2 regions of the Turicibacter sp. genome follow, and region 1 is predicted to be linked to the other one. Evidence: a T-box and tRNA genes for the amino acid it is inferred to sense, from the RefSeq annotation. Region 1 holds a T-box; the other holds one or more tRNA genes.
The links. A T-box is a leader RNA that pairs with one kind of tRNA and senses whether it is charged. The one in region 1 lies ahead of serS (serine--tRNA ligase), so its partner is inferred to be a tRNA-Ser.

Region 1 (16,807 bases):
AAACGTTCATTAATCGTACTATTTTTTACAATATTTAAAAAACAATCACGATTTGATTGAATTGACATATCGATTTGTTCAACTTCTTGACTAGAGGTTGAACAAATACTTTTTATATATTGATATTCTTTACTTTCAACAAAACCAAATTTCGGGTAAAAATGAATGACACTATCATTTCCAAACAAATAGATGCCATCTACTTTGTGCTGATATTCCTTAATCACATGCTCCATCAGATAACGGCAAAGACCCTGTCTACGATAATTTTCATCCGTCATAACCGTTCCCAGCTGAATGTAGTGCTTTTTGACACCATCAAGCATAAAATCCATTAAATTAACCGAAACATTTGCGATTATCTGATTATTGTTAACTAAGGAATAAGGTATATATTTTTCTGTCCAAAAACCATTATTTTGCCATTCTATAAAATTAAATCCAAAGGTTTTCTCGGTTAACTCATTAAAACTTTTAACGAGTTTTTCATCATCTTTATAATTTTCCACTAATTTATATTGCATAACCATCCCCTCCTATCATCATCTTAATTCCAATCTCTTTGTACCGCTACCTAAAAATTAAATCTTAATAAAGAATGAGCATTAATGTCTTCTTTTAACTATTATATTGCCAATTCCAATCTCCATGATAAATCATTCGCTTATTCATTCCTCCATCAATCGTAATCGTTTCTCCTGTCATAAATGTCTGATTAGTTAAATAGATTACCATACTCGAAATATCTTTTGGGTTGCCAACTTTTCCTGCTGGAATGGCCATCTCATCCGTTTTACTATACGTCACTTCATCCATCACATTAATCCAACCAGGGGCAATACAATTTACTAATACATCTGGTCCTAAAGAAATAGCTAAAGCGTGAGTTAACGCCACAATTCCTCCTTTTGCACTGGCATAGGCCTCTGTATCCGGCTCCGATTGAAAGGCTCTTGAAGAAGCAATATTAATAATATGACCTCGATTCTTTTTAAGCTCTTCCTTACACAAACGACTTAGTTCATAAGGGGCCTTTAACCCCACTGCTAACACATAATCAAAGCCGTCATAATCTAAATCAGATAAAATTCCATTATTTCCACGACAGGCATTATTAACTAACACATCTATTCGACCTAATTTCTTTATTGCAAACTCTACGAACTCCCTCAAAGTTGCTGAATTTGCCACATCACCATAAAAATAAATTTGGATGACTTTTTTCAAATTAACATGATTTTTCCTCATCAATATCTATAAAACAAACAAAATCACCTAATGATAAAAAATCCAAACAAATCTGCTTTCCAATACCATGAGCGCCACCCGTTACTAAAACGCCTCTAGCCATAACCATAACCTCCTAATTTCTATATCTCATTATACTTTACCTCATATTACACTCATTAATAACACTTTCCTTAATAAGATAATGAGGCCTATAACTAAAAATCATCATTCATCAACTCTATCTCAATATAAAAACAGTCTTAAACATTTAACTCAATGAATAAGACTGTTTGATGTAATCATAATTAACCTTCTAATAAACTTTTGATTCCATTTCCACTTAAAACTAAAATATCGCCTTCTTCTAACACAGTCGCACCTTTTGGAACTAATATTTTATCTCCACGCTTTATCATTACAATCAAGATTTCTTCCGGAATATTTGCATCCATAATTGTTTTATTCAGCCACGGACTGTCTTTTTTGATTGTAACCTCTAATAAATCTGTATTAATGTCTCCTGTATAATCTGTGAAAGTCTTCAATACTTGGTGTTCATCTTCCGTTTCAACTAATCCTAGCAAAGTAGCCACTTTAGGGATAAGTGTTCCTTGAATCGAAACAGAAAATAAAGCAATGAAAAAGATAATATGGAAGATATCATTTTCTATCATAACTCCAAAAGTTATAGCAATAATCGCAAAGACAACCGATGCTGCCCCCCTTAATCCTACCCACGAGATAAACAACTTTTCCTTCATTGTAAATTTAAAAGGGCTAAGAATGGTAAACGTGGCTAATGGACGAGCAACTAATATCATAAACAACGAAATAGCAACTGCCTTCCCACTCACATACGGTAATTTAGATGGAAAAGACAATAAACCTAACATAAAAAATAATGCAATTTGCATAATCCAAGAGATTCCATCAAAAAAGTGAAACATACTTTTCTTACGAGGAATAACACTATTCCCAATAATTATTCCGGCTATATAGACGCTTAAATATCCATTTCCACCTAGATACTCACTTAATGCATACGAAAGAATGGCGATTGCTGTAACAAAAATGGTATAAAAACCTTCTATCTCAAACTTCGATCGTCGTAATAGATAAACCGTTCCCTTCGCACTAATAACTCCGATAATTCCACCTATTAAAACTTGTGTTAAAACACTACCTAATACCGTTCCAATGGTAAGGCTACTAGAACTTTTCATCATCGTAAGAATCAAAACTGTCATCATGTACGCTATTGGGTCATTACTTCCACTTTCAATTTCTAAAAGTGAGGCTAAAGATCCCTTTAAATTTAAACGTTGCGCCCTCAATACAGCAAAGACCGATGCCGCGTCAGTAGAAGAAACCACAGCACCAATTAATAAGCCTTCTAATAACGTTGTTTTTATAACAAAATGACAAAACAAACCGGTCAACCCCGCAGTCATCATGACTCCGAGTGTAGACATCATGATAGATGGGACAGCTACCGGTTTAGCCATCTTCCACTTGGTTCCGAATCCTCCATAAAACATAATAAAAACTAATGCCAAAGAACATAACTGACTCGTTAATTCATAATCATCAAAATAAATTCCAACAGGTCCATCTGATCCAAATAGCATCCCGAGTACCATAAATATAAGTAGCATCGGCACCCCAAACTTATACAATACTTTACTCGAAGTGATACAGATAATTAATACAATCCCACTAATTATCATTAATTCAGTCATAAATTCCCCCCTATATTAAATCATTAGATTCCGATAATCCTATCAATTTAATTTTACAACATTAAAGGATAAATTTTCTACTTAATCTTTATTTATCCATTTATAATCAAAAAACTAGACTCAAAATCTGAATCTAGTCTCATTATATATTTATTTTTTTCCTAGAAAATTTATGATAACGAAAACTATATTTTTAAACCTTATCTTGCGTCGGCATAAATAAAGGTGCTGGGAACCAGGAATGGATCAAATGATTGAATAACTCATCATCGACCAAATGCTGTCCAAAAGGTGAAAAGAATAGCTGCATCGCCTCAATATGGCTAAGCAACACATCACACTCTCCCTCAAACTTACTAACCGTTACCTCTCCATTTTCTACCGAAATGACAAACATACCGTAATCTAAAACTTCAAAACTTAACACCCCATCGATCAAATCAGCATAACTGGCTTTAAAATGTAACAACTGTGCAATAATCTCTTCATAATTCAACACATTAAACTGATAAGCGTGATGGAGCGTGACATCTTCTGCAACCTGAGTTAACTGTTTTATCTTTTGTTTCTCCCAAACAGGCAACTCAAAATTCACGAAATCCGCCTTATTGTTATGAATATAAGTTGCTAAAACACGAATATAATCCTCATCATTCTTAACAACTAACTCACTAATATAAGTATTTTCTTTGTTCACAACAACATAACCAATAAAATGATTACACTCATAAACAAAATAAACATTAAAATCCCAAGACCTTAACCAATCTAAAAAAACTGATTTTTCTCGAGTAACCTTAAACTGTGCTTTATTATAAAGCTCGTAGGCCTGTTCTATATCATCAGTTACTCCCTTAAAAATAAGATTTTCATTAACATAATGATTTAGTCTATATTTAATATTTTCATTATTTAACGTAAAAGAAAGTTTTTGCCCACAAGGCGTATATCCAAAATGTTCATAACGTTGTCTTTTTCCCCCTAAACAACTCAAATGGAATCCTTGTTCTTTCATATCTCCTAACGCCATATTCATTAACTGCTTCATATACCCACATCCTCGTGAATAAGGATGAACAGACACCGTACCGATACCAAAAACCTTTAACGTCTGACCTAAAACACTAAGCTCCATCGGAAATGCCCCTACTAAAGCCTTTATCTTTCCATTTTCCTTTACAAGATAGTGATATTCCATCATCTGATAATCTTTCTTATATAACTTAGGTAACAAACTTGGAAAATCAGTCTTGCCTCCATCATGACTAAATACATAGTTTGCAAAATCAACTACCTCATCAAAATCAGCTTCTGCTGCCTTTAAAAATTCAACCTTCATATTTACCCCCTATTTTCTATTTTTCCACTCCTTATATTCTTCCGGCATACACTTCGCACACGGTCTATAACCAGCCTTGATGGCAATCTCCTCATTTGCAAAAAATACTCTATGCTGTACATACTGTCCTTTTTCAATATATCTAGCTGCAGATTTACAATCTAATCGACCATATATTTTCAATCTTTTATGACCACCAAAGTTTCCCGGCACCTTACTTTCATATTCTTTTCCGCTAGAATCTACTAATCGATATATCTTTTCCATTGCATTTACGCCCCTTTATATATGTGAACATATACATACCTACTTGTGATACGGTTCATTATTATTAATACGGTACGTGCGATAAATTTGCTCAAGTAAAATTAATTTAAATAACTGATGTGGGAAAGTCATTTTTGAAAAACAAAGTTTGTAATTGGCACGTTTTTTAACATCATCTGATAATCCAAGAGATCCTCCGATAATAAACGCCACATTGCTATCACCACTTAGAGCTAAATTACTTAACTGTTTCGCAAATTGCTCAGAAGTCTTCATTTCTCCTTGTAAATCCATCGCAATTACATACATATTATCTTTAATCTTAGAAAGAATTTGCTTTCCTTCCTTATCCTTAATCAATTCCATCTCGCGCTCTGATGCATTATCAGGTGTTTTCTCATCTGGAACCTCAATCATCGTTAATTTACAATAACGTGATAAACGTTTAGAAAACTCATCAATTCCAAGTTTAATATACTTTTCCTTAATCTTTCCGACTGAAATAATCGTGATGTTCATATCATATCCTCCAATTCATAAAGAAATTCCCTGATTAACAGGGAATTTTATACGTTAAATCCTATTCGAAATCTTCCTCATCAGCCATCATTCCTTCGATAATTTTATAAACCGCTGAATGATTACAAAACTGACATTTTTCAGGTAACTCAACTTCCACTAAAATAGGTAATTTACCGTATTCATCTAAATAACGATCCATTGCTTCTTCAACATGCTCTAAACAAGTATACATTTATTATTCCTCCTTATAATTTAATCACCTTTGATGGATTCATCGGATAAGTCATATGTAAATTTAATTTATTCATATCAACATTTTCTTCTTTTAAAATATGGCGTACCGTCATTTCTGCCAAATCTGGTAAATTTGCATCCTGACTTAAATGTGCTAAATAAATATGTCTTGTTTTATCTCCGATTAACTGACTTAAAGCATAAGCAGAATCTTCATTCGATAAATGGCCACAATCATCCAAAATACGTTGCTTTAACGACCACGGACGATTACACATCTGTAACATCTCCACATTATGATTCGTTTCCATAATATAAGCATCTGCATTATGTAAAGTCTTTAAAATATCACCTGTAATATACCCTGTATCAGTAATATAAACTAGTACTTTTTCATCCTTTTTAATCATATATCCAACAGGATCAACAGCATCGTGAGATGTTCTAAATGGCATAATCATTAAATCATCAAATTCAGCCCATTCATTCTTCTCTAAAATCGTCGTTTTCTCAACACCTGGCTTAATAATCGCCTTGCGATGCATCTCATCAATTGTTTTAGCTGTTGCACAAACATTTAACTTCCATTTACGTGTACAAACACCAACACCTTTAATATGATCCCCATGCTCATGTGTAATAAAGATATGCTTAATTTTATTTTCGTCAAATCCACTTTTTTTAATCAATTCTTGTAATTTTTTTAATGATAAACCATTATCTATTAATATTGCTGTATTTTCTGTTTCAATAATCGTCGCATTTCCGACACTTCCGCTCGATAATACACATATTCTCATCATATCACCTTTTTCTCTAAAGAAACCTATATCTTAACCTTGATATTTATCTGATTATTCATTTTAACATGATTTATAACTTCTAATCCAGTGGTAACACATAGAAGCACTCAAAAATAAAAAAAAGTAAGTAGGCTATTGAAAGCCTACCTACTTTTTTTAATAAAAACTCATTGGATTAGGTGCATAACTCGGTTGGGATCCAGTATTGGTCCGTATCTCAAAATGAAGATGAGGACCTGTACTATTCCCCGTATTACCAGCCTTTCCAATTAATTGCCCTCCTGCCACAACTTGTCCAACAGATACATCAACCTTACTTAAATGAGCATAGCGAGTATAATATCCATTGTTATGATTAATCAAAATACTATATCCATAAGCCCCGTTCCAGCCAGCTTGAACGATAACCCCATTATCAGCTGCATAAACAGGCTGTCCCACATAAGCCGAAATATCTAAAGCATAATGACCACTATAGCATAAATAAGCACAGCTAATCGTATATCGTGATGTTGGCCATTTCCAATCCTTTGTCCCACGACTCGGAATTTCCTTCGTTCCCTTTACAACAATACGATTTTGAGCCTCATTTAGTACTTTTTCACTCAACTTTTCTTGAGAAACCTGTTCTCCATTAATATAGGACTCCTTGTAAGATGTCAGCTTAATACCATTATACCCTTCCTGCTCTGTATATGTTTCCCCCACAGGAAGATTTGGATCCTCTATCGTCTCAGTTATATACTCAATCACTTCTTGCTTTACAACTTCTTTTTCAACCTGAATTTGGACGGATTGCATCATCGGCGTAACATTAAATTTTTGCCCAACATAAGGTATCGCCTGGTTACTTAAAACACGATAATTTAATAATTTGAAATCATTATATTTCAAATCATTTAATGATGCCAAAGTTTCAATTGTACTATCATTTTCTAAAATACCTACTTTAACAGGATCTTTTTCGCCAGTTAAAATCAGATTTCCAATCTCCTGTTTAGTAACTAAATCATCAATATTACAAATAGAACTAGAATACTCAACACTTGGACTAAATTTAATTCCAATAACCTGTTCTCCTTCAGTCATCAGAGGTTCAATCTTTAAATTTGTATCCTTTACACGCTTTAAATCAGATTCAGAAATATATAACTGAAATAATGATTCAATCTCTTTTTCAACTTCAGTAACATCCTTTACGCACATATTAGCTGAACCAACTTTAACATAATATCCTTTTGTTTTAAACTTAACATTTTCATCAATATAATTGATGACTTCCTCATCTTTCGGAATATGCGGAATATATGTTACCTCTTGTTCAATTCGAACATTATCAGGAATAATTAAATCCTCTAATTTATAGTGATTTAGATAAGATTCAATCTTCTTTTCCTCATATTCTTCATATATTGCAATATCACTTAAAACACCTATCATCTGATCATTAACATAAACCCGATAAATAATCTGGCTTATATCCCCCGCATATGCAGATATAAGTGGTATAAAGCACAATATGATAAGAATAATACTCATTCCCCGTTTTTTCATCTTATCACTCTCATCTTCAGTTGGTATATTATACTAATATTTTACTTTAATCTAATCTCACTGTCAAAACACTTTCATGTCTAATAATGCGTTTATACAAATTAAAAAGGAGTACTATACAGTACTCCTCTGACTAAGATACAAATTATTTAATTACTTCTGCATTACGCATATATGGGCGTAAAACTTCTGGAATCACAATTGTTCCATCAGCTTGTTGGTAATTTTCAATAATTGCTGCAACAGTACGTCCAATAGCAAGACCAGAACCATTTAACGTATGAACGAACTCAGGTTTAGCTTTAGCATCACGACGGAATTTAATATTTGCGCGACGTGCTTGGAAATCTTCAAAGTTAGAACAAGAAGAAATCTCTTTATATGCATTATAAGATGGTAACCATACTTCGATATCATATGTCTTAGCAGCAGAGAATCCGATATCTCCAGTACATAATTCGATAACACGGTAAGGTAACCCTAATAACTGTAATACTTTTTCAGCATTAGCAGTTAAACTTTCTAATTCTTGATAAGAATCTTCAGGTTTAACGAATTTCACTAATTCAACTTTATTGAATTGATGTTGACGGATAATACCACGAGTATCACGTCCAGCAGAACCTGCCTCAGCACGGAAACATGGGCTATAAGCTGTATATTTAATTGGTAATTGATCAGCACTTAAAATTTCATCACGATGTAAGTTAGTAACTGGTACTTCAGCAGTTGGAATTAAGAAATAATCACTATCTACTAATTTAAATGCATCATCTTCGAACTTTGGTAATTGCCCTGTTCCAGTCATACTTGCACGATTAACAATAACTGGAGGTAGAATTTCAGTATATCCATGATCACCAGTATGTAAATCTAACATAAAGCTAATTAAAGCACGCTCTAAACGAGCTCCTAATCCTTTATAAACTGCAAAACGGCTACCAGTGATTTTTCCTGCACGTTCAAAATCAATGATATCTAAGTCAGTTACTAAATCCCAGTGAGCTTTTGGTTCAAAATCAAATTTAGTTGGTTCTCCATATTTACGGATTTCAACATTATCATTTTCATCCTTACCTACAGCTATTGTTCCACATGGAACATTTGGAGTTCCTAATAAAATATTTTTAATTTCTTCATCAATCACACGTAATTGCTCATCTAATTGTTTAACTGTCTCACCAACACCATCCATTTGGCTTAATAATTCAGTTACATCCTTTTTTTCACGTTTATATTGACCAATTAATTTTGAAGTTTCATTACGTTTAGACTTTAATTGTTCAACTTCTAAGATGATTTCTTTACGTTTTTCATCTAATTCAGCAATTTTATTTAAATAGCTAAAATCACCACCACGTGTTTCGAGACGTTTAATTGTACCTTGTAAATCTTCACGTACTAATTTTAAATCTAACATGTCAATTCCTCCTAATATGATTTAGCATCAATTCAATCATCAACATCCCATTTCAGTTCAAAGATTTAAAAGAAAATAAAAAAATCTCGTCCCTGAATTAGGGACGAGATTAACCCGCGTTGCCACCCTAGTTGCCTCTTGTTCCACGTGGAACAATTTAGAGACCCCTTACAAAGATAACGGTTATACCGTGAATAAATACTCATCAATGACTTTCTTCATTCCGCTCCTAGGTTGATTCTTAATCTCCTATACATCAGTTTACACCAACCACTGACTCTCTATGCTATAGAAAGAAAATTACTAATCCTAATCAATGCTTTATTATTTACTTGTAATATAACACTATACATTTTTTTTGTCAATATTATATCAGAAGCAGTAGTTTTTTACATTTAATACTGCTTCTATAGGTTTATCTATTGATATGAATTCTGACATCACATATGTACATTAGTTTATATTATTATGTCTCATTAAATTTAATTATATGCGCATAAGACCTATTGTTTATTCTTTTTCTTCTAATAAAATTTCTGAAGCTTCGGTATTTTCAACCTTTTCAGTTGCTAATTCCTCTGTATGCTCTTCTTCATGTTCAACAAGTGCCACACTTGATACAAATTGATCATCAGTTAATCGAATTAACGTTACTCCTTGTGTTGCACGTCCTGTTTGTGAAATTTGGCTAATCGGTGTACGAATAATAATACCTTTATTCGTTACAATTAATAAATCTTCTTCACCTGTTACAGTTTTCATTGCAACTAATGAACCATTTTTATCTGTAATATTAATTGTTTTAACACCTTTTCCACCACGGCTAGTTTTACGATATTCACTAATTGGAGTACGTTTTCCAAATCCTTTTTCAGAAACAATTAAAATTTCTTGATCCTCAGTTACGATTTCCATTCCAACTGCAACTTCTCCCTCTTCAAGGTTAATTCCTCGAACTCCGGCAGCTGTACGTCCCATTGAACGAACTTGATCTTCCTCAAACCATACTAATTTACCACCACTTGATGCGATAACAATATCATTTGAACCAGTTGTTTTTCTGACTCCAATTAACTCATCATCTTCACGCAATGATAAAGCAATTAAACCATTTGTTCTAATATTACCAAATGCTGATAACGTTGTACGTTTAACGACTCCGGTACGAGTTGCAAAGAATAAGAACTCATTCTCATTGAACTCTTTAACTGGAATAATCGCACTAATTTCCTCATCTTGTGCAATTTCAATAATATTGACAATCGGTAATCCTTTAGCTGTTCTACCATATTCTGGAATAGTATAAGCTTTCTTCTGATATACCTTACCTTTATTCGTGAAGAATAATAAATAATCATGCGTAGAAGTTGATAGCAACTCTTTTACATAATCATCATCATGAGTTCCCATACCTTGGACACCACGTCCTCCACGGTTTTGAGAACGATATGTTGAGATAGGTTGGCGTTTAATATATCCATTATTCGTTAATGTGATAATGACTTGTTCTTCTGGAATTAAATCTTCATCCTCAATATCAAAATCAGAACCACGAACAATCTCAGTACGACGATCATCACCATGCTTAATCATTACTTCTGTTAACTCATCGCGGATAATACCATGTACACGATACTCATTAGCTAAAATATCTTTTAAATCAGCAATTAAAGTCACTAAATTTTGATATTCATCCTCAATTTTGTCACGTTCTAAACCTGTTAAACGACGTAAACGCATCTCAAGAATTGCTTTACCTTGACGTTCAGAGAATGAGAATTCTGAAATTAAGTTATTTAATGCTTCCTCATCATTTGAAGAACCACGAATAATTGCAATAATACGATCAATATGATCAAGCGCAATACGGAATCCTTCTAAAATATGAGCACGATCTTCTGCTTTATTTAAATCAAATTGCGTACGGCGTACAATAACTTCTACCTGATGTTTGATATACGCTGCAATAATCTCTTTTAAGTTTAATACTTTAGGTTGCCCATCTTGAAGAGCTAACATATTAATTCCGTAAGAAACTTGTAATTGAGTTAATTTGAATAAGTTATTTAACATAACCTGTGGATTAACATCCTTACGCAATTCAATAACAATTCGAGTTCCTTCACGGTTAGACTCATTACGTAAATCTGTAATTCCATCTAAACGTTTCTCCTTAACTAACTCAGCAATTTTTTCAATTAAACGTTCACGGTTAACTTGGTAAGGAATTTCAGTTACTAAAATTGAATATTTCCCACCATGACCTTCGATAATTTCACATTTTGAACGCATCATAATTGAACCATTACCAGTTTCATAAGCGTTACGGATACCTTTAGTCCCTAAAATTAAAGCCCCTGTTGGTAAATCCGGCCCTTTAATATGTTCCATTAATCCTAAAACATCGATTTCTGGATTCTCCATATAAGCTAAACAGGCGTTAATCACCTCTGTTAAGTTATGTGGAGGAATATTGGTAGCCATACCTACTGCAATCCCAGTTGTACCATTAACTAATAAACTTGGAAAACGTGCTGGTAGAACAACTGGCTCATGTTCTTCACCATCAAAGTTAGGTTGGAAATCAATCGTATTTTTATTAATATCACGCATCATTTCCATCGCAAGTTTTGACATTCTTGCTTCTGTATAACGCATTGCGGCTGCTCCGTCACCATCGATAGAACCAAAGTTTCCGTGACCGTCAACTAAAGGATAACGATAACTAAAATCTTGTGCCATACGTACCATGGCATCATAAACAGACGAGTCCCCATGAGGATGGTACTTGGCAATTACGTCCCCGACGATACGGGCAGACTTTTTATATGGTTTATCACTGTGCATTCCTAAATCATTCATCGAATATAATATACGACGATGTACAGGTTTTAAACCGTCACGAACATCCGGTAAAGCACGCGATACAATAACACTCATTGCATAATCAATGAATGAAGTTTTCATTTCTTTTGCTATGTTATGTGGTTTAACTTGATCATATCCAGACATTTTCGTTCCTCCTTATAGATGTTGCTTCAAATTAGAAATCAAGATTTGTTACGTACTTAGCATTAGCATCTATAAATTCTCGACGTGGCTCTACACGATCACCCATTAACATATCAAAAATTTCATCGGCTTCAACAGCATCATCAAGAGTAACTTGTAATAACGTACGTACTTCAGGATCCATTGTTGTTTCCCATAATTGTTCAGCATTCATTTCTCCAAGCCCTTTGTAACGTTGAACATTAGGACGAGGTGTTGCTGATAATGTTTCCATAACAGCTTCTAATTCTTCTTGTGAATAAGCATACTCAATTCGTTTTCCTTGAGAGATTTTGAATAGAGGAGGTTGTGCAATATAAACATATCCATTCTCGATTAATGGTCTCATATAACGATAGAAGAACGTTAATAATAACGTACGAATATGAGCTCCATCGACATCGGCATCGGTCATGATAACAACTTTATGATAACGAGCTTTCTCGATATCAAATTCATCTCCAACACCCGTTCCAATCGCATGAATCATACTTTTAATCTCATTATTTGCATAAACTTTATCAATACGTGCTTTTTCAACGTTTAAAACTTTCCCGCGTAGAGGTAAAATTGCCTGGAATTTATTATCTCGACCTTGTTTAGCAGATCCTCCGGCAGAGTCCCCTTCGACAATGAATAACTCAGAAATATTAGCATCACGTGATTGGCAATCGGCTAACTTACTCTTGAACCCTAAAGACTCAAGTGGTGATTTACGACGAACCATCTCACGAGCACGTTTTGCTGCCATACGAGCACGTGCTGCCATTAAAGACTTATCTAAAATTAATTTTGCAGCCTGTGGATTTTCCATTAAGAAACGTTCAAATCCTTCAGAGAACACATTATCAGCAATACGACGAACTTCACTATTACCAAGCTTCGTTTTCGTTTGCCCTTCGAACTGTGGATCTGGATGTTTTGCTGAAATAATCGCAGTTAATCCTTCTCGGATATCCTCACCGATTAAAGCATCATCACCTTTTAATAAGTTTGCCTTTTTAGCATAACTATTAATAATACGCGTTAATGCAGCACGGAACCCAGCTTCATGTGTTCCACCTTCATGAGTATTAATATTATTAGCAAATGAATAAATATTTCCTGCAACACCAGTGTTATACTGCATAGCAATTTCAACACTAATTCCGTCACGTTCTCCTTCAACATAAATAACATCTTCATGAATAACTTCTTTATTTTTATTTAAGAAGCTTACATACTCACTAATTCCACCTTCAAAATGGAACTCATGTCGTTGTGGTTTTTCAGAACGTAAATCTTCTAATGTAATTTTTAACCCTTTATTTAAAAATGCTAATTCACGAATACGATTTCTTAAAATATCATAATCATAAACCGTTGTTTCAGTAAAAATTTCTGGATCTGGTTTAAATTTAACTTCAGTTCCAGTTGTATCCGATTCTCCAATCACATGTAATTCATTCATTGGAGTTCCTTTTTCAAATGATTGGAAATACTTTTTCCCATTGCGGCTAACTGTAACTTCTAAATATTCTGATAAGGCATTAACAACAGAAGCACCTACACCATGTAGCCCCCCTGATACCTTATAACCGCCACCACCAAATTTACCACCGGCGTGTAACACAGTATAAACTGTTTCAACTGTTGATTTACCTGTTTGCTTATGAACATCGACTGGAATCCCACGACCATTATCTTTTACGATAATTTCGTTATTTTCTGTGATAGCTACATTGATTTCTGTACAATATCCTGCTAAGGCCTCATCGATAGAGTTATCCACAATCTCCCACACTAAATGATGTAATCCGCGTCCACTTGTTGAACCGATATACATCCCAGGGCGTTTTCGAACGGCTTCAAGCCCTTCTAAGACTTGAATATTACTAGCATCATACTGCTGTGTTGTCGTTTCTTGAGTCATACTTATCACCTATCCTAATCTCAGCATTATTAATCGTAAATATATCTGCTAATTCTATTACTTCATCGTCGATACCATCAATATTCGTCGTTGTAATAAAAGTTTGAACCTTGTTTTTAATTGTATTAAGCAATTGAGTTTGACGAGTATCATCTAACTCACTTAAAACATCATCTAACAATAAAATGGGATACTCATGTAAAACTGAATAAATCAACTCAATCTCGGCAAGTTTCATCGACAATGATGCAGTACGTTGCTGCCCCTGTGATCCAAATTGATGGGTATTAATCCCGTTAATTGAAACACTAAAATCATCGCGGTGAGGTCCTAAATTAGTTGATCCTAGCTGAATATCCTGATCATATAACTCTCTATACTTTTGTAAAATAGATTCTTCATCCAATTCTATATTTTTAAACGAATTGATGTAGTCTAATTGAATCTCTTCTTTTTGTTTTGAAATTTCTCCATGAACATCTTTGCAAAATGATTCCAATTGCTTTAAAAACTCAATGCGTTTATTCAAAACATAAACAGCATGTGGAACCAACTGCTCAGTTATAACATCCAGTAACAACTCATTCTGGCGATTTATACGAAGCTGTTTTAACAACTCATTACGTTGTTTTAAAAGCTTTGAATATTGTCCTAAATGAAAAAGATATGATGGCGATAACTGTCCAATCTCCATATCCATGAATCGTCTTCGATATTGAGGGCCACCTTTTACTAAAGATAAATCTTCGGGAGCAAACATAACAACAATTAACTTACCTACATAGTCGCTCAATTTCTTTTGAACAATACCATTGTAGCTAGCTTTTTTGCCCTTTTTAGAAAGGACTAGGGATAAAGAAAAGTCATCTTGTTCGCGTTTAATATCGGCCTCAATACGGGCAAAATCGGTACCAAATAAAATAAGCTGAGAATCTTTACTCGTTCGATGGGATTTCGTCGTGGAGAGAACATACATCGACTCAATCAAACTCGTTTTCCCCTGTGCATTATTTCCAATAATAATATTGATGTTCTTCTTAAACTCTACACAAGCATTCTCATAATTTCTAAATTGTTTCACAACTAGTTTTTTAATAAACAAAAGAATCTTCCTATCTACTCAGCGACAATGACAAATTCGCCAACTTCATCAATTACAATCACGTCACCTGGATAAAGTTTTCGTCCACGACGATTATCACGTTCATTGTTAATATAGACTGGAATTTCTTCTAAGAAGAACTTTACATTTCCTCCACTTTCAATGATGTTTTCAAACTTCAAAAACTGTCCTAGAGTAATGTACTCGCTCGTAATAAATACTTCAGTTTGCATGTTTAATCACCTTTTTCTTTCTATATATATTATAGCATATTTTACATTTTTTTAACACGTCATTCCAAAATAAAAAGCGTTGAAATCAGTGATTTCAACGCTTTTTTTTAGTTACTGCAAACCTAACTTTTACAGTACAATTTTATTCATTTACAGCTTCACTTGCAGAGACTAAAACTTTCTTAATTTTCTTCTTAAATTCAGGTCTTGGCATCATCAAAGTGCGTTCACAATGGCAACATTTAATCTTAATATCTGCCCCTAAACGAATCACTTGCCAACGATTTGTCCCACAAGGATGTTGTTTCTTCATTTCAACAATATCATTAAGTCCAAATACAATATTATTCATTGACTGCATTGCCTCCATTATGTTGGTATACAACCATGCGTGGGAATGGAATTTCAATCCCTTTTTCATCAAAAGTTAGTTTGATTATCTTACGTAATTCACGTTGAATATGCCACTGTGTCGTCGGCTGTACTTCAGCGATCATACGAATAACCACTTCAGATGCCCCAAGTTCTTGTACCCCAAGTACTACTGGTCTTTTAATAATCTCATCATATAAATCAAATGTACGCGTCGCAACTTCTTCAAGTGTAGATAAAGCTTTATTTAAATCCGCTTCATAAGCTACACTAATATCAACAACTGCTTGCCCATTTGAAATGGAATGATTAATAACTTTATTAATATTACCATTTGGAATAATAACTGTTTCTCCTGTTAAAACGCGTATCTTAACAGAACGTAATCCAATCTCAACAACTGTACCTGTTGCTCCATCAACTTCAATAAAATCTCCCACTGAGAATAAATCTTCAAACACAATGAAAAATCCCATTGCAATATCGTCAAGCATACTTTTAGCAGCAAATGCAAAGACAACTGCAAAACTTCCTGTCCCTACTAATAATGTTTGAATCGGAACAAATACACCTAAAACGGCAATTAATCCTATAATATTAATCATATAACGCCAAATATTTAAAACAAGACTCTCAAGTGTCCCTTTACGACGATTCGTTCCACCTGTCATCTTTTGTAATTTATCGATATTAACAGCGAATGCACGCTTAATAATATTCTTACCAATGCGACGAACAATTGATAAAACAATGATAATCGCAATCACAGTAAAAATATCAAAAGCAAATTGAACTAAAAATTCTTCAATTTTGTCCATTGAAAAGAATTTAGCAATACCATCTGCTGTTGACATTGCTTGCTCTGAATTAGTTAAAAATAAATTCAATTCTATCGTTCCTTACTATTATAATTCTATACCCATTATCTCGAGTAAATGATTTAAGTTATCAAGATCATTATAGTTAATAATAATCTGACCCTTACCTTGTTTTTCTTTAATTTTAACTTTCGTTCCGAAATAAGACTCT
Region 2 (16,807 bases), on a different contig from region 1:
TCAGTACGCTTGTCTTTTGGATTTGTAAAGATTTTATCTGTATCATCAAACTCAATTAGTTCTCCCATTAGGAAGAAAGCAGTTTTATCAGAGATACGAGCCGCTTGTTGCATTGAGTGTGTTACGATAACGATTGTATATTTCTCTTTTAGTTCTTCCATTAATTCTTCAACTTTTTGAGTTGCAATTGGATCAAGTGCTGATGTTGGTTCGTCCATCAGAATAACTTCTGGTTCCATTGCAATGGCACGAGCAATACATAAACGTTGTTGTTGTCCACCTGATAATCCTAATGCTGATTTATTTAAACGATCTTTTACTTCATCCCATAATGCAGCACCACGTAATGATTTTTCAACAATTTCTTCTAATTTCTTTTTATCTTTAATCCCTTGGCAGCGTGGTCCGTAAGCAATGTTATCAAAAATACTCATTGGAAATGGATTTGGTTTTTGGAATACCATTCCAACGCGTGTTCTTAATTTCATCACATCGATATCAGAATAGATATCCTCCCCGTCTAATTTTACAGATCCAGTAATTTTAACTGTTTCAATTAAGTCATTCATACGATTTAAGGTACGTAAAAACGTTGACTTTCCACACCCTGAAGGTCCAATAAATGCAGTTACTTTACGTTCTGGAATTTCGATATTGATATGATGGAGAGCCTGGAAGCTTCCATAAAATAAGTTTAAATCATTAACCTGAAATTTGTTTGACATCTTCGTCACTCTCCTAGTAATTTGCCTTACTGAATTTTCTTGAAATTAGTCGTGAAACTAAATTTAATGTGAATACGATCACTAAAATGACAATTCCAATTGCAGCCGCCATCTGAATATTACCTGATTCTTTTACTTCCACATAAGCACGGACTGTTAATGAAGTTCCTGTTTCAAATAATGATAATGTCCCACTGCTTGGATTAACCGGTAATTTTGCAAATGTTCCAATTGTAAATAATAAGGCTGCTGATTCCCCGATTGTACGTCCGATTGATAAGATAACTCCGACCAAGATACCAGGAATAGCACTTGGTAATACAACTTTTGATAGTGTTTGAATTTTGTTAGCTCCAAGTCCATAGGAAGCTTCACGGTAACTCATCGGCACTGATTTTAAAGCCTCTTCCGTCGTTCTCATCATCGTTGGCAATAAAAGAATCATCAATGTTAATCCACCCGATAAAATAGACATTCCTAATTTAAAGGTATTAACGAAGATCAACATCCCAAAAAGTCCAAATACGACTGATGGAATTCCTGAAAGAACTTCTGTTGCAAAACGAATCATGTTAACAAGTTTACCTGGTTTAGCGTACTCAACCATGTAAATTGCAGCTAAAATTCCGATTGGTGCAGCAAATAATAAAGCAACTGCGATTAGCATTAAAGTTGAAACAATCATTGGGAATATTCCGCCACCTGGTGATGTTACTTTTAACATTAATTCATTGCTGCTGTTTAGTGTATTGATAATATCTTCTGCCGGTGTATTAGCTTTAATTTTTAAATTTCCACCGTCTCCATTGATTTGTGATAATTCATATCCTACTTTGACTGGGAATGCTTCATCAGCGTTATTGATTGCATGTTTTACTGGAGAAGCATCATCTACATAGACGATTTCATACCCTTCTTCTGTCTGTTCAATAGCAATACCTAAATTTTCAGAGAAATATTCATCACTTGAAAGGTTTGTTGGTGCTATAAATGTTTTATCTGTCACCACATTTACATATTGTGTCTGTGATTCATAATCGTTAGTTAAGAAATCCCAACTAATTAAAGACCATCCATTTGAGAAAATAAAGTAAACGATTGAAACTAAAAGTCCCACCGATACTGCTGCAGATAACCAAATTAATCCGTTTAATAAGTTATCTTTTACTTTACGACTAACCATTAACGGTCACCTGCCTTTGCTTGAATTCTAGATAATACTAGATTGATAATCATGATAAAGATAAATAAGATAACAGCTGTTGAGAATAACATTTGTTCATGAAGTTCTGCTGCATATCCCTGTTCTAATGCAATATTTGTTGTTAATAGACGAACACGATCGAAAATTGTTTGTGGAATGCCTGATTCCGGATTTCCCGCTACTAAGATAACAGCCATTGTTTCCCCAATCGCGCGCCCTACTCCAAGAATGACCCCTGTTAAAATTCCTGATTTGGCAGCAGGTAAGATGACTTTGAAAATAGTTTGCATTTTTGAGGCTCCAAGCGCAAGAGATCCTTCTTTATAACTAGACGGAACTGCTCTAATAGCTGTTTCAACAACGGCAACAATTGTTGGCAAAATCATAATTGTTAAAACGATAATAACAGCTAATAATGAATCCCCTGTTGGATAAGGAGAAATTGATTTAACCATGGGTGTAATGACAGCAAACCCAAAGACCCCATATAATACAGACGGAATGGCAGCTAATAATTCCACCGCAGGACGCACGATGTTTGCTAACCATTTTGGCGCAACTTCTGCAATAAAAATTGAAGTTAATAAAGCAATTGGAACTCCAATAACGATAGCACCTAATGTGGCTACAATCGAGCTAACAATCATATATCCAATTCCATAATCCCCTATTTTAGGCTTCCACTGTAAGCCGGTGATAAAGTCGATAAAGTTATAGGTTCCGAATTTATTATTTGGGAAAAATGGAGCCAACCCTTTACCAAAAATAAAGATAATAATTAATGCAACACTGATGACCGCAAATAGCGCAGCTACTAGGAATACGATATGAAAGAATCGTTCTAGAAAGACGCGTTTACGATTAATAGCCATATCCTTTTTCAATCTCAACACCTCATTTTTAAATTTAAAAAGCTGAATCGAGCGCTTAGCTCATCGTAGAAATGAAGAGAAAGTGATCGAAGTGGTTTTTGCTCCAATCAACTTTATCGAATTTCATAGAGGAGCTGCTCGATGAAGCTAGATTACACCAAAAGCTGAGATAAACGTTTAACCCCGAACAAAAATGAAGAAAAAACGAAAGGAGTGTTTTTTTACTCCTGTAGATTTTTTCGAATTTTGTGGAGGAGTGGTTCATCGAAGCTAGATTACACAAAAAGCTGAGAATAGCGATTTTTCACTACTCTAAATATAAATTACTCTCAGTTATACGTCGTTATTGTAGCATCCTTTATATAAAAAATTAGCTTTCTTAACAGAAAGTTAACGGTTGTTAACAAAAACTTAACAATTCTAAAACATCCCTATATTATGTTTTAAAAAAAAGAAGAACATAGTTATAAAAAAGCGAAAAACAGCGGTTAACCTTCTCGTAAAAGTCGTACTCGATTGTCGATGACATGTTTTTGTCAACGTACAATTGAGCGACTTTATAGAGAGATTGCTGTTTGGAGCTAGATTACACAAAAAAGCTGAAGCGAGCGCTTAGCTCATCGTAGAAATGAAGAGAAAGTGATCGAAGCGGTCTGGGCTCCAATCAACTTTATCGAATTTCATAGAGGAGCTGCTCGATAAAGATACGTTACCTAAATGGATTTACAATTGTTTTGATACTAAAAATACAAATATTTCTTTTCATTAAATTTATATCTATTTAAAAGCATAAAAAAAACGAGACTCTCGTTGTCTCGTTTTTTTGTTGTTATTTTACTTCATTCCAGTCAGTAATTTTTCCTGTGTATACTTCTCGAATTTGTTCTAGTGTGATATCGTTTGTTGAGTTTTCTTTATTAACAACAACTGCGATTCCATCCATACATAATGTTGAGTATGCTAAACCACTTTCGATTTCTGATTCTTTTAATTCACGAGATGCGAATCCTAATGTGTAAGTTCCATCTTGTGCATTTTTAACACCTGTTCCAGATCCTGTTCCATCATAAGTGTAAGTTACTTTTGGGAATAATGCTGTGAATTCATCCGCTGCAGCTTTTACTGCTTTTTCAGTTGAGGTTGATCCACCTAATGTCATATTTCCTGTTAAGTTATCATATTTAGACATATCAAAATCTTCTGCATTGGCAGTATCAACAATTGTTCCCGTTGACTCTAAGACTTCTAATCCATCTTTTGAAGCTAAGAAGTCGATGAATGCACGTTCAACATCTGTTAGGTTTTCATCCTTATATACCATCATAAATGGACGAGACACACCGTAAGTTCCTTCTAATACATTGGCAGCTGTTGGTTCAACTCCATCAACTGTTAATCCTTTTAATTCTGATGCTTTTTCTTCTAATGTTACGAATGATACGTATCCGATTGCTGATTCGTTTCCAGCTACATATGTTGCAACTACACCGTTTCCATCTTTGATTGTTGCATTACTAGTCATTGGATCTTCACCGTCTACGTTAAATCCGATAATTTCTTCGAATGCGCTACGAGTCCCTGAACCTTCTTCACGGCTCACAACATCGATGACACCTAGGCTTGTTGTTTCAGTATTAGAACCTTCTGTTGATGTTTGCGGCTGTTCTGATGTTTCAGTTTTTGATCCACATGCAGCTAGTGAAAAAGTTAAAGCTGCCGCCGCCATAATAGACATTAATTTCTTCATTATGTTCATTCCTCCATTTTTTAAATCTGTTTCCTTATGTTGTTATTGTAATATAAATCTGTTTTAGAAATATTAATTTTCTGTTAAGAAACGGTTAAGATAAAATTAACTAATGTAGAAACAGAAGTCTGGTATATATTTTTTAATTAGTCATTCTTGGTCCTGCTAAGATTTTTAAAAATCTATCTCAATTACAAGGGATTATCTAGTTTTATTCTGTATCTAACCATGTTCTTCATGCATAAAAAAAGAAGTAGTTTATTTTAAACTACTTCTTTTTCTTAGGTAAAGAAACGGTAAATGTTGTTCCTACATTTAGTTCACTGTTAACCATTATACGGCCTTTATGTGCTTCAATAATAGACTGAACAATCGATAATCCAAGTCCAGTCCCCCCTGTATGACGAGATCTTGCTCTATCCACACGATAAAATCGTTCAAAAATATGAGGTAAATCTGCGCTTGGAATCCCGATGCCTTGATCAATAACTTGAATTTGATAATATTCCCCTACTGCTTTGGCTTTAACAGTAATCGTTGTATTTTCACCTGAATAATGAATAGCATTTGTTAACAAATTAAGAAAACAATGTTTAAGTTGAATGTAATCTCCTTCTATTTGATATTGCTCCGGTGCTTCAAGTTTAATTTTTTGGTGTTTTAACTTCGCAACATTTAAAGGTTGAACAATACAATCGGTCAACAATTCATTTAAACAAAATACTTCAGTTTTCATTTTAATCTGATCAAATTCATATCGATTAATCAATAATAAATCTTTAACAAGTTGTTCCATTCGATTATTCTCATCTGAAATCATCGTTAAAAATTCATCTAATGCCGCCGGGTCATTTTTCGCTCCATTTAATAGAATTTCTGTACATCCCTTAATTGCACTAATTGGAGTTTTTAATTCATGAGAAACATTTCCGAAAAATTCTTTTTGAAGATTTTGATATTTTTGAAGATCAGTAATATCATGAAAAATAATAACCGATCCATTAAAATCATCATGTTCGTTGTAAATTGGATTAGCAGTAGAAATATAAAATTTTTGATCAATTTCTAATGTTTTTTTTCGTGTTGTTTCACAAATTAATGCATCTTCTAATACTTTACGAAGTTCTGGTTGTTTAACTTCATTAAACGAAACAGTTTTTAATGCGGATAAATCAACCCATTTTTTGAATCGATTATTGGCATACTCAAGTTCACCACTAATGTTTAAAATAACCATCGGATCCTCAATGCTATTTGTAATAATACTAATAATTTGCATATTTCGACGATTTCGATATTCCTGTTGTTGAATAAATCGCATCAACTTATTATATTTAATTCCTAAAACCTCTTGCTGTTCAATCACAAGAGGCGCAACCATACTCCATTTTTTTTGAGACTGAATACTTTCAGCTACTTTATCATATTTTCTTAGTTGCTCTAAATATTTCATAGCTCGGCGATATTGCATAAACATTAGGATCAATAGCACTAATAAAAAAACAACTGTCACTGGAAAACTTGGTTCACTATGAACATTAACTATGAGTAAGGTAATAAAAACAATGAAGAGGGCCAGTAATTCGTGGCGACTACTAATCATGGACTTCATCCTCTAGCATATAGCCAATTCCACGAATCGTTTTAATTTTAATTCCATAATCTTTTAATTTTTCACGAATCTTAAAAATGTGAACGTCAACGATTCGCGTATCCCCATCGTATTCAAATCCCCATAGGCGATCAAGTAACACATCCCGAGACATGGCTTGCCCTTTATGTTGAATTAAAAACTCTAACAATTCATATTCTTTCAACGTAAAATCGATAACTTGCCCATTTACTAATACTTCAAAGCGACTATTATCTAATTTAATACTTCCGTATCCTAAATAATTTTTATTTTTTTCACTAGATAAGACTTCTTTACGGCGAATAATGGCTTTAATTTTTGAAACCACTTCTCTTGATGAGAATGGTTTTGTCATATAATCATCTGCTCCAAAATCAAGTCCTGATACACGGTCCAATTCATCATCACGTGCTGAAAGCATGACGATGTACGTTGAAATATTTTGGGCTCGTAACTCTTTACAAACTGCAAATCCATCTTTTTTAGGCAACATGATATCGAGTAAAATGACATCATAATCATTAACCAGCGCCTTTTTTAATCCTTCCTCACCATCACTAGCTAAGTCAACTAAAAAACCTGATTGTGTTAAATCGTATTGTAAAATTCGTTGAATAGAAAACTCATCCTCAACAACCAATATTCTCTTGCTCATGTATTCAACCCTCCAAAACCATCTAATTATGCTCATTTTATCATATTTAAATCTTTGGGTTTGTTAAAATTCTGTTAAGGAATAAAAAAAACTCCCCTTTGGTACCCTTACCCACATAAAACTAATTGCTTAAGGCTGCTACATTCCTGTCCTGACCTGGTTCACAACGTCCTATTGAATAAGGGTACCAAAAGAGAGTTTCAATTGATACACATTTAGTATATCAATTTGAAGTCTCATTGTCAACACGCTGCTGCTTTTTTTTCTGGCGTAAATTTCTGAAAAAATCTGACAAAAGTTGTCCACATTCTTCTTCTAAAACACCGGATACTAGCTCACAACGATGATTAAATTTCGACTCATCAAGTAAATTATAAATAGTTCCGCAGCATCCACCTTTAGGATCATGGGCTCCGAATACCACGGTTGGAATTCGCGATTGTACGATTGCACCTGCACACATTGGACAAGGTTCAAGTGTAACATATAGTGTACAATCTTCAAGACGCCAGGAACCAACCATTTCATTAGCCTTTGCAATAGCAATCATTTCAGCATGGGCATTTGAAAGTTGACTTGTTTCTCGCAAGTTATAACCTCTAGCGATGATTTCTCCATCTTTGACGATAACAGCTCCAATAGGAACTTCACCAAGGTTTTGCGCTTTTTTAGCTTCTTCTATTGCTGCTTGCATATATGTTATGTGCTTCATAAGTCACCACCTTGTTAGTTTATTCTTTTCTTAACGACTTTATTCTCTTTAGATAATCTTTAATCAAAGTCATTAAATTTTTTCGTACAAAAATGAATGATTCTCATCTATTCTATGATAAAATATTACTGTTATCAAGACTAAATCTTAAGAAAGTCTGAGGTGAGGATGATGGTTAAAACGTTCATGATTAACGTTGAAAATTTAAAAACGGATGAGGATGTTAAAAAAATCGAGAGTTATTTTGAAACAAATTTAGATGGGGTTGAAAAATTAGATATTAATCTTTCTCTTAAACTAGTATCAGTTCGTTACAACGATAGTATCGGTTCGCCAAAATATATTTTAGATGCATTTAATCGTTTAGGATACACAGTTCGATAATTCGAACTTCTTTTTTTTATCGTAGCAGGAGTGACAGATATGAAGAACAAACCTTATTTTATAGCCATTGAAGGTCCTATCGGAATTGGGAAAACCTCTTTAGCGACCTTACTTTCAAAGCATTATAATTATCATCTTTTAAAAGAAATTGTTTATGAAAATCCTTTTTTAGATAAATTTTATGATGATATTGATTCTTGGGCATTTCAAACAGAAATGTTTTTCTTAACGAATCGTTATAAACAGTTAACAGATATTCAAAAAGATTTTTTAGATAATCAGAAATCTGTTGTATCTGATTATCATTTATTTAAAAATGTGATTTTTAGTAAGATGACGCTCGACGTTAATAATTTTAATAAGTATCAAAAAATTTATCATATTCTAGAGGAAGATCTTCCTAAGCCAAATGTTATTATTATTGTAAATGCGACGCTTGAAACGATTATGAAGCGTATTAAAATGAGAAACCGTCATTTTGAACAAAATATTGATCCCAATTATCTTCAGACTTTAATCGATTCTTATCATGAATATACAGCATTGTTAAAAGAAAATCATGAGGAAATTAAGGTTATTGAACTGAATGGTGATGAGCTTGATTATGTAAATAATCCAAAGCACTTACAACAAGTTATCAAGAAAATCGATGAAATGATTGGTCAGGAGGATTAAGAATGTACGAGGCATGTGAAAAATACGGAATTCCACGCGATGCGATTATTACGATTGCAGGAACTGTTGGAGTTGGTAAATCAACGTTAACAAAAAAATTAGCAGAAACTCTAGATTTTAGAACTTCTTTTGAAAAGGTAGATGGAAACCCTTATCTTGAAAAGTATTACCAAGATTTTAATCGTTGGTCTTTCCACTTACAAATTTATTTTTTAGCAGAGCGTTTTAAGGAACAAAAAAGAATGTTTCAATACGGTGGTGGATTTATTCAGGACCGTTCAATTTATGAAGATACTGCAATTTTTGCTCAAATGAATTACGATAATGGGAGTATGAGTAAGGAAGATTTCGATACTTATAACTCATTATTTAACGATATGGTGATGACTCCGTACTTTCCTCATCCTAATTTAATTATTTACCTTGAAGGAGATATCGATGAAATTGTAGGACGTATTGGAACACGTGGACGCCAAATGGAAATCGATACACCTGTTGAATATTGGTACAACCTACACCGTCGTTACGAAGACTGGATTGAAAACTTTACATCCGCACCAGTCCTTCGTCTAAATATTAATGAATACGACCTCGTAAACGACGAAAAATCAATCGACTACATCCTAGCAAAAATCGGAAGAGTATTAAACACAAAAAGCTGAAAGAGGCGATTAACATCCGCTGAAATTTGATGAGAGTCCGTAGTGGCATAGCCACAAGTGACTATCGAGAATTTGCCAGGATGTTGCCCCTTGAAGCTAGATTACACAAAAAGCTGAAAGAGGCGATTAACATCCGCTGAAATTTGATGAGAGTCCGTAGTGGCGTAGCCACAAGTGACTATCGAGAATTTGCCAGGATGTTGCCCCTTGAAGCTAGATTACACAAAAAGTTGAAAGAGGCGATTAACATCCGCTGAAATTTGATGAGAGTCCGTAGTGGCATAGCCACAAGTGACTATCGAAAAATTACCAGGATGTTGCCCCTTGAAGCTAGATTACACAAAAAGCTGAAAGAGGCGATTAACATCCGCTGAAATTTGATGAGAGTTCGTTGTGGTGTAGCCACAAGTGACTATCGAAAATTTACCAGGATGTTGCCCCTTGAAGCTAGATTACACAAACCTACATTGATTATTTCTAATTCTCACATTCATTCAAATAGAAATATTAATAATTTAGAATAAAATGCTCTAAAAATTCGCAAGCTCAGTTAGAGAGATTTAAAAGGCTAAGAGTTACCTAAATAAATAAAAAAAGGAGTTGATTCTACTTTGAATCGACTCCTTTTTTTGTGATTTGTTTAATGCGTTCAAATGTTTCAGGACTGATAACATGTTCAATACGACAAGCATCTTTATCAGCCAGATCTTCATCGATATTTAAGGTCATCATTAAAAATTCTTTTATTAAGCAATGGCGTTCAAAAATTTCTGTTGCTTTTTGATGTCCAGATTGTGTGAGTTTAATTTGTCCACTCTTCTCTATTGTAATAAGCTCTGCATTTTTTAAAATTCCCATTGCACGGCTAATACTCGCTTTTGAAAAGTTGAGTTCATTCGCAATATCTATAGAGCGTACAACCCCATTTCTTTGTTCGAGAATTAAAATGGTTTCTAAGTAGTTTTCTCCTGACTCTTGTAGCTTCATAGGTATCCCCTTTTTCATTTTATAATCATGATATAAATATAGTTAATCTTAACATATTGAGGTCATTTAATTCAACTTTGATACTTTTTTCTCAAAATTGAATTGACATCATTATCCAAACATGGCATACTACTATTATCAGTTAGCAAAAGCTAACTTGTTTTTTTCACGCGAGTTAGCATAGACTTACTTAAAGAGGGGGACTTATGATGCCACTTACGATGGCGGATATTGGAACACAATTATTGATTAAAAAGATTAATGGTCGTGATGATACGAAGCGATTTTTAGAAAGTTTAGGTTTTGTAACAGGAAGTCAGGTTATGGTTATCTCTAAGTTTGGTGGGAATTTCATTGTTAATGTAAAAGATACACGCGTTGCAATCGATGAATCGATGGCTAAACGTATTTTTGTTTAAGGGGGATGAAATAATGAGAACATTAAAATCAGCTACAATTGGTGAAACCGTCAAAGTTTTAAAGTTTAATGGTGAAGGTGCAACGAAGCGTCGTCTTATGGATATGGGAATTACAAAAGGAACGTCTATTTATGTTCGTAAAGTTGCCCCACTTGGTGATCCAATCGAGGTAACGGTTCGTGGGTATGAGCTATCCCTTAGAAAATCTGATGCTGAAAATATTTTAATTGATTAATTTTTTTATAACGCAGTTAGTTTAGGCTAACTAATATAGGGGGACTAATGATGAGTTTAACTGTTGCACTTATAGGAAATCCAAACTGTGGGAAAACAACTACATTTAATGCTTTAACAGGAAGTAATCAATATGTTGGAAATTGGCCTGGAGTTACGGTTGAGAAAAAAGAAGGTCGTTTAAAAGGTCATAAAGATGTTACTATTGTTGATTTACCGGGAATCTATTCTTTATCACCTTATTCGCCTGAAGAAATTATTACACGAGAATTTTTAATTCATGAAAAACCAGATGTTGTTTTAAATATTGTGGATGCTTCTAATATTGAACGTAATCTTTACTTAACCACACAATTAATCGAATGTGGAATACCAGTAGTTATTGCATTAAATATGATGGACATTGTTGAAAAAAATGGGACAAAAATTAATATCAAAGCTCTTTCTAATCATCTAAACTGTCCTATTATACAAATGTCAGCTTTAAAAAACAAAGGATTAAAAGAATTAGTCAAGGCAGTCATTGAATCAAAATATTCTACGGTTACTTTAAAGCCGATTTTCAACCATAATGTTGAAGCAATTATCGATAATATTACGAATTTAATTAAAGCTCAGGTTAAACCATTTCAATCACGTTGGTATGCAATTAAGTTATTTGAGCGTGATCAAAAAGTTTTGAATTCCTTAAATTTAACTCAGTCAATTACAATGGAAATCGAATCAATGCTTGTATCATGCGAAGATTTGCTTGATGATGATAGCGAAAGTATTATTACGAATGGGCGTTATGATTTTATCGGGAATATTGTGAGTAAATGCGTGAAAAAAAATAATCATTCTACTTTAACACCATCAGATAAGATTGATCAAATTTTGACAAATCGTTGGCTGGCACTTCCCATATTCGCATTGATTATGTGGGGAATTTACTATATTGCGATTACCTCTGTCGGTTCGATTGCAACGGATTGGATTAATGACACGTTCTTTGGAGAGATTGTTCAGGGAAATGTAGCAACTTTCCTAGAAAGTATTAATACGGCTGATTGGTTAACAGGCCTAATTGTAGATGGAATTATTGGTGGGGTCGGGGCCGTGTTAGGATTTGTTCCTCAAATCATGATTTTATTCTTCTTAATCGCGATTTTAGAAGATTGTGGATATATGGCGCGTGTTGCCTTCATTATGGATCGTGTCTTTAGAAAATTTGGTCTATCTGGAAAATCATTTATTCCAATGTTAATTGGTTCTGGTTGTAGTGTACCTGCTGTTATGGCGAGTCGTACAATTGAAAATGAAAAAGATCGTAAGATGACGATTATGTTAACACCATTTATTCCTTGTGGTGCTAAGTTACCCGTGTTCGCCCTAATGGCAGGTGCTTTCTTCCCTACCATGTCTTGGGTTGCACCTTCAATGTATTTCTTAGGAATTACAATGGTTATTATTTCAGGTATCTTATTAAAACGTACTCGTTTATTTGCAGGAGATGCAGCTCCATTTATTATGGAGTTACCCGCTTATCACTTCCCTAGTATTAAAGGCTTATTTATCCACATGTGGGATCGTGCTAAGGCATTTATCTATAAAGCCGGAACTATTATCTTTGTAGCCTCTGGTTTAGTTTGGTTCTTACAATCATTTAACTGGTCGCTTGAAATGGTTGATGCCAGTGAAAGTATTTTAGCTTCAATCGGACGTATTATTGCTCCTATCTTCACTCCATTAGGGTTTGGAAATTGGCAAGCTGCTGTTGCAACATTGACTGGATTCTTAGCAAAAGAAAATGTGGTTGCAACATTCGGTGTCTTATTCGGATTAGGTGAAGAGATGAATGAGGAGTCAGTTGAATTACTTGGCACAATCCACTCATTATTCACTCCATTAAGTGCTTATGCATTTATGGCATTTACTTTACTTGCTGCGCCATGTTTTGCAGCAATTGGAGCTATTAAACGTGAAATGGCATCTTGGAAGTGGACATTAATCGCGATTGGCTACCAAACTGGTTTAGCTTACGTAGTTGCCTTCCTAATCTATCAAGTCGGAACAATCATTATCAATCATAACATCTCACCTTCAACTATTATCATTTCACTAATCGTTTTACTAGCACTGGGATTTGCTATCAGTAAGATTCGCCGTGATCATAAAGAAAGTAGTTGTGGATGTGGATGCTCAGGATGTAAATCCATTAATAAATGTTCTAAATAATCTAAATTTGGTTAATAGCTAAAGATAAAAACACGATAACCTCCCAAACTTTTATCTGTATATTCTATCTGATAGCTTTAACAATATATAAAAAGAGAACTCGAAACGAAGCCTGAGTTCTCTTTTCTTTTTACTTTATATAACTGTGAGTTTTAAAAATAAAAAAAAGCCGCACATTCCTGTGCGACGTTATGTCAATTTATGGCGGAGGAAGAGGGATTCGAACCCCCGCTACGCTCTCACGTACTGTCGGTTTTCAAGACCGATCCCTTCAGCCGGACTTGGGTATTCCTCCGTATCAACAAAATTAATTATACATGACTCAAAACCTATTGTCAACAAAAGTTAATAATTTTTTTATTTTTTTTACTTCTAAATGATCTAATTCCTCATCTATAAACAACACATAGATTATACATATAAAAATTTCCTTCGTCTTTAATGATTCTATTTGCATAGAACCATTTGACGTAAGATTTGTTTCACTCAGTTTCGCTGAGCTTAACCACTCGATTCAGCCTTTTAGATATCTCTAACTGAGCTTGCGAAGTTTTAGAGTATCTTATCCTGTGTCACTAATGATTCTATCCGAGAATAGGAGGATTAGAATCATTAGTGACACAGGGTTTGTGTAATCTAGCTTCATCGAGCAGCTCCTCTATGAAATTTGATAAACTTGATTGGAGCAAAAAACGCTCCTGTCACTTTCTCTTCATTTCTACGATCTTCTAACCGCTTGTCTCAGCCTTTTTATTTATTTCTTAAATTTAGTGGATCTGGTAAATCTCTTACTTCATGGCAGTGACGACAACGTGGTTCGTATGCTTCTTTTGCCCCAACTTGGATGATTGGATCATGGTATGAAGCTGGTTGTCCATTAATTAGACGTTGTGAACGCGTAGCTGGTGCACCACAAACGCTACAAATTGATGTTAGTTTTGTTACGAATTCTGATTTTGTTAGTAGAATTGGCATTGTTCCGAATGGTTCCCCGCGGAAGTCTTTATCTAATCCTGCTACAATAACTCGAATTCCACGATCCGCTAGGTATTCTACTACGTCTACTACATTTTCTTCAAAAAATTGCACTTCATCGATTGCCACAGCATATGTTTTATCTGTGATGTGGTCTAAAATTTGAATCGGATGTTCAATTGGAATAGACGGCATTTTTAATCCACTATGTGATACCACTTCATCTTCACTATAACGATTATCAATAACCGGTTTAAATAAACAATATGGACGACGAGCAAAATCTAATCGTTTTAAACGACGAATTAATTCCTCTGTTTTACCTGCATACATACTCCCACAAATAGCTTCAACCCAACCCTCTTGACGGAAATCATACATTCTAAAAACCACCTTTCATCCTTCTGCATAATCAAACAAATTTAGTTGAATTTTGACACCCAACTAAAGCAACCTGATAATTATAACAGATATATATTTTAGGATTCAAGATAGATGCAAAAATGAAATTTTTTTCAGTAAAAACAAAAAAAGAGGAATTTCCTCTTTTTAATTTTATCCAATTTTTACCCGATGTTCATTCGGATTTAAACAAACTTTTGCTCCCATAGGAAGTGTTAAAAGGGGACTACAATGCCCGCTTTCAATCCCATAAGCAACTGGCTTCCCAAGCCCTTTTAACATTTTTTTTAATAATTTAGCTGAAGCCTTCTTATCAAAAACATTAAAATCACCAATCATGATTCCCGCTGCATCTTCAAGTTTGCCACTGTATTTGAGTTGAGTTAACAGTCGATCAATTGCATAAACCGGCTCATTCACTTCCTCAATAAATAAAATCTTATCCTTCGTATCAATCTCATAAGGTGTTCCAAGCGTCGAGCAAATGATTGTAAGATTTCCACCAACTAATATTCCCTCCACTGAATCTTTGGTATCATCATAGTAAGAAATATCCGTTAATTCTACAGGTTTAGCTTCTATTATCACATGCTTAGCACTTTGTAGAGTCACCTCATCCTTTAACATCAAGTCTTTCAACATCGGACCATGATAAGTAATTAGATTATGACATTGATTTAAGTAAATATGTAGATAGGTAATATCGCTATATCCTACAAATGGTTTTGGATATTTTGAAAATTTAAAATTCTTCAAATATGGGATGATTCGATTACAGCCATAACCACCTCGCATGCACAAAATCGCATCAACCTCATCATCAGCAAACATCATAATCAAATCCTCTGCTCGTCGACGATCTGACATGCCAGCTAGGTATCCTTTTCTTTCATAACAACTCGGTGCAACCACTACATCAAATCCCAATTCTTTTAACGTCGCTTCCCCCTTAAAAACTGTTTCTACTTCTAGGGGCCCCGCTAATGCTACAATTCCTATTTTTCCTCCTGGTAACAAGGCTTTTGGTTGAATCATCCCCATCCATCTCTCTTTCTTAGTTTTGTAATAGTTTAAGAGTTGATAAAACTTGTAAGCAAACCCCTACTTTAATTGCTTCCTCATCAATATCAAACGTATTTTCGTGTAATGTTGCCTCAATTCCTTTTTTCTTATTTGAAGTTCCTAAACTGTAAAAACAAGATGGAACAGCCTGTGAAAAATATGCGAAATCTTCCACTCCAAGACTTGGATGGTCAAAGATAACAATATTCGTCTCACCTAATAAATCAGTGGCGACTTCTTTTACTTCATCAACTATGTAATTATCATTAATTAATGGCGCATACCCTTCTTCAATTTCAACGAAGGCGTTCCCCCCATAAGCTTTACCTGTACTTTCAACGACTTCCACAATTCGTTTTTTCATAAAAGTTCTTGTTTCAAGATCGAGTGTTCTTAGCGTCCCTCTAATGGTTACGTCATTACACACAATATTTCCTGCACTACCACCTTCAATCATTCCAAGGCTAATGACCGCAGAATTAAATGGGGATAAGTTACGACTTACAATTGTCTGTAGTGCTAAAATAATATTAGAAGCTATTACAATGGCGTCAATTCCATCTTGTGGATAAGCCCCATGAGCTTGTTTTCCTTGCACCTTAATCGTTAGCGTATCACTTGCCGCATGACATTTTCCATAATGGAATCCAATTTCACCAACTTGTAGTGTCGGGCGTACATGTAATCCAAGACAATGTTCAACATGTGGATTTTCTAAACATCCCGCTTCAATCATCGTCTTAGCCCCACCTACTGTTTCCTCAGCAGGTTGGAAAAAGAGTTTTACATTTCCCTTAAACTCATCTTTCAAACTTTGTAAAACAAATGCTGTTCCAAGTAAAATAGTCGTATGAACATCATGTCCACAAGCATGCATCTTCCCCGGATTTAACGATATGTAATCCGTTTTATTGACCTCTTGAATCGGAAGTGCATCAATATCCGCTCTTAACCCAATTGTTTTCCCGTCCGATGCACCTTCAATCAATCCTACAATTCCTGTTTCTCCAATTAACTGATCTATTTTAATTCCTGTTTCTTTCAAATAACTTTTAATTTTCGATGATGTTCGATATTCCTCTAATCCTAACTCAGGATGACGATGAAAATCTCGTCGAATTTCAACTAACGTCGGATAAATGGCGTCCACCATTTCTTTCACCTTTTGCTTCACATTTAAGCGCCTCCCCTAGTTTGAATACAGTACATCTCATTATATGTAAGTAGGGGCTTATCTTATGA

Region 2: it has a tRNA-Ser gene. The T-box ahead of serS (serine--tRNA ligase) is inferred to sense a tRNA for this amino acid. The anticodon was not compared.

The regions. Positions count from the first base shown of each region.
Region 1 covers NZ_JAGAVR010000104.1:11,413-28,219, reverse strand. The annotation lists gene J6D32_RS11020 (GNAT family N-acetyltransferase) at 1-524, opposite strand, end outside; gene J6D32_RS11015 (SDR family oxidoreductase) at 619-1,227, opposite strand; gene J6D32_RS11010 (hypothetical protein) at 1,229-1,351, opposite strand; gene J6D32_RS11005 (potassium/proton antiporter) at 1,536-2,969, opposite strand; gene J6D32_RS11000 (GNAT family N-acetyltransferase) at 3,163-4,308, opposite strand; gene J6D32_RS10995 (Ada metal-binding domain-containing protein) at 4,318-4,575, opposite strand; gene rlmH (23S rRNA (pseudouridine(1915)-N(3))-methyltransferase RlmH) at 4,615-5,094, opposite strand; gene J6D32_RS10985 (CxxH/CxxC protein) at 5,156-5,329, opposite strand; gene J6D32_RS10980 (MBL fold metallo-hydrolase) at 5,343-6,131, opposite strand; gene J6D32_RS10975 (peptidoglycan DD-metalloendopeptidase family protein) at 6,291-7,688, opposite strand; gene serS (serine--tRNA ligase) at 7,834-9,108, opposite strand; T-box leader at 9,205-9,434, opposite strand; gene gyrA (DNA gyrase subunit A) at 9,619-12,120, opposite strand; gene gyrB (DNA topoisomerase (ATP-hydrolyzing) subunit B) at 12,152-14,071, opposite strand; gene recF (DNA replication/repair protein RecF) at 14,040-15,173, opposite strand; gene yaaA (S4 domain-containing protein YaaA) at 15,188-15,406, opposite strand; gene J6D32_RS10945 (DUF951 domain-containing protein) at 15,549-15,758, opposite strand; gene J6D32_RS10940 (mechanosensitive ion channel family protein) at 15,751-16,665, opposite strand; gene J6D32_RS10935 (ParB/RepB/Spo0J family partition protein) at 16,684-16,807, opposite strand, start outside.
Region 2 covers NZ_JAGAVR010000025.1:9,036-25,842, forward strand. The annotation lists gene pstB (phosphate ABC transporter ATP-binding protein PstB) at 1-725, opposite strand, end outside; gene pstA (phosphate ABC transporter permease PstA) at 739-1,908, opposite strand; gene pstC (phosphate ABC transporter permease subunit PstC) at 1,908-2,813, opposite strand; gene J6D32_RS04110 (substrate-binding domain-containing protein) at 3,631-4,548, opposite strand; gene J6D32_RS04115 (sensor histidine kinase) at 4,817-6,151, opposite strand; gene J6D32_RS04120 (response regulator transcription factor) at 6,144-6,836, opposite strand; RNA gene ffs (signal recognition particle sRNA small type) at 6,932-7,027, opposite strand; gene tadA (tRNA adenosine(34) deaminase TadA) at 7,060-7,548, opposite strand; gene J6D32_RS04135 (heavy-metal-associated domain-containing protein) at 7,720-7,932, shown strand; gene J6D32_RS04140 (deoxynucleoside kinase) at 7,972-8,607, shown strand; gene J6D32_RS04145 (deoxynucleoside kinase) at 8,610-9,269, shown strand; gene J6D32_RS04150 (metal-dependent transcriptional regulator) at 9,876-10,256, opposite strand; gene J6D32_RS04155 (FeoA family protein) at 10,466-10,675, shown strand; gene J6D32_RS04160 (FeoA family protein) at 10,689-10,910, shown strand; gene feoB (ferrous iron transport protein B) at 10,958-13,126, shown strand; tRNA gene J6D32_RS04170 (tRNA-Ser) at 13,329-13,421, opposite strand; gene J6D32_RS04175 (thymidine kinase) at 13,877-14,482, opposite strand; gene J6D32_RS04180 (S66 peptidase family protein) at 14,657-15,538, opposite strand; gene J6D32_RS04185 (M20 metallopeptidase family protein) at 15,558-16,739, opposite strand.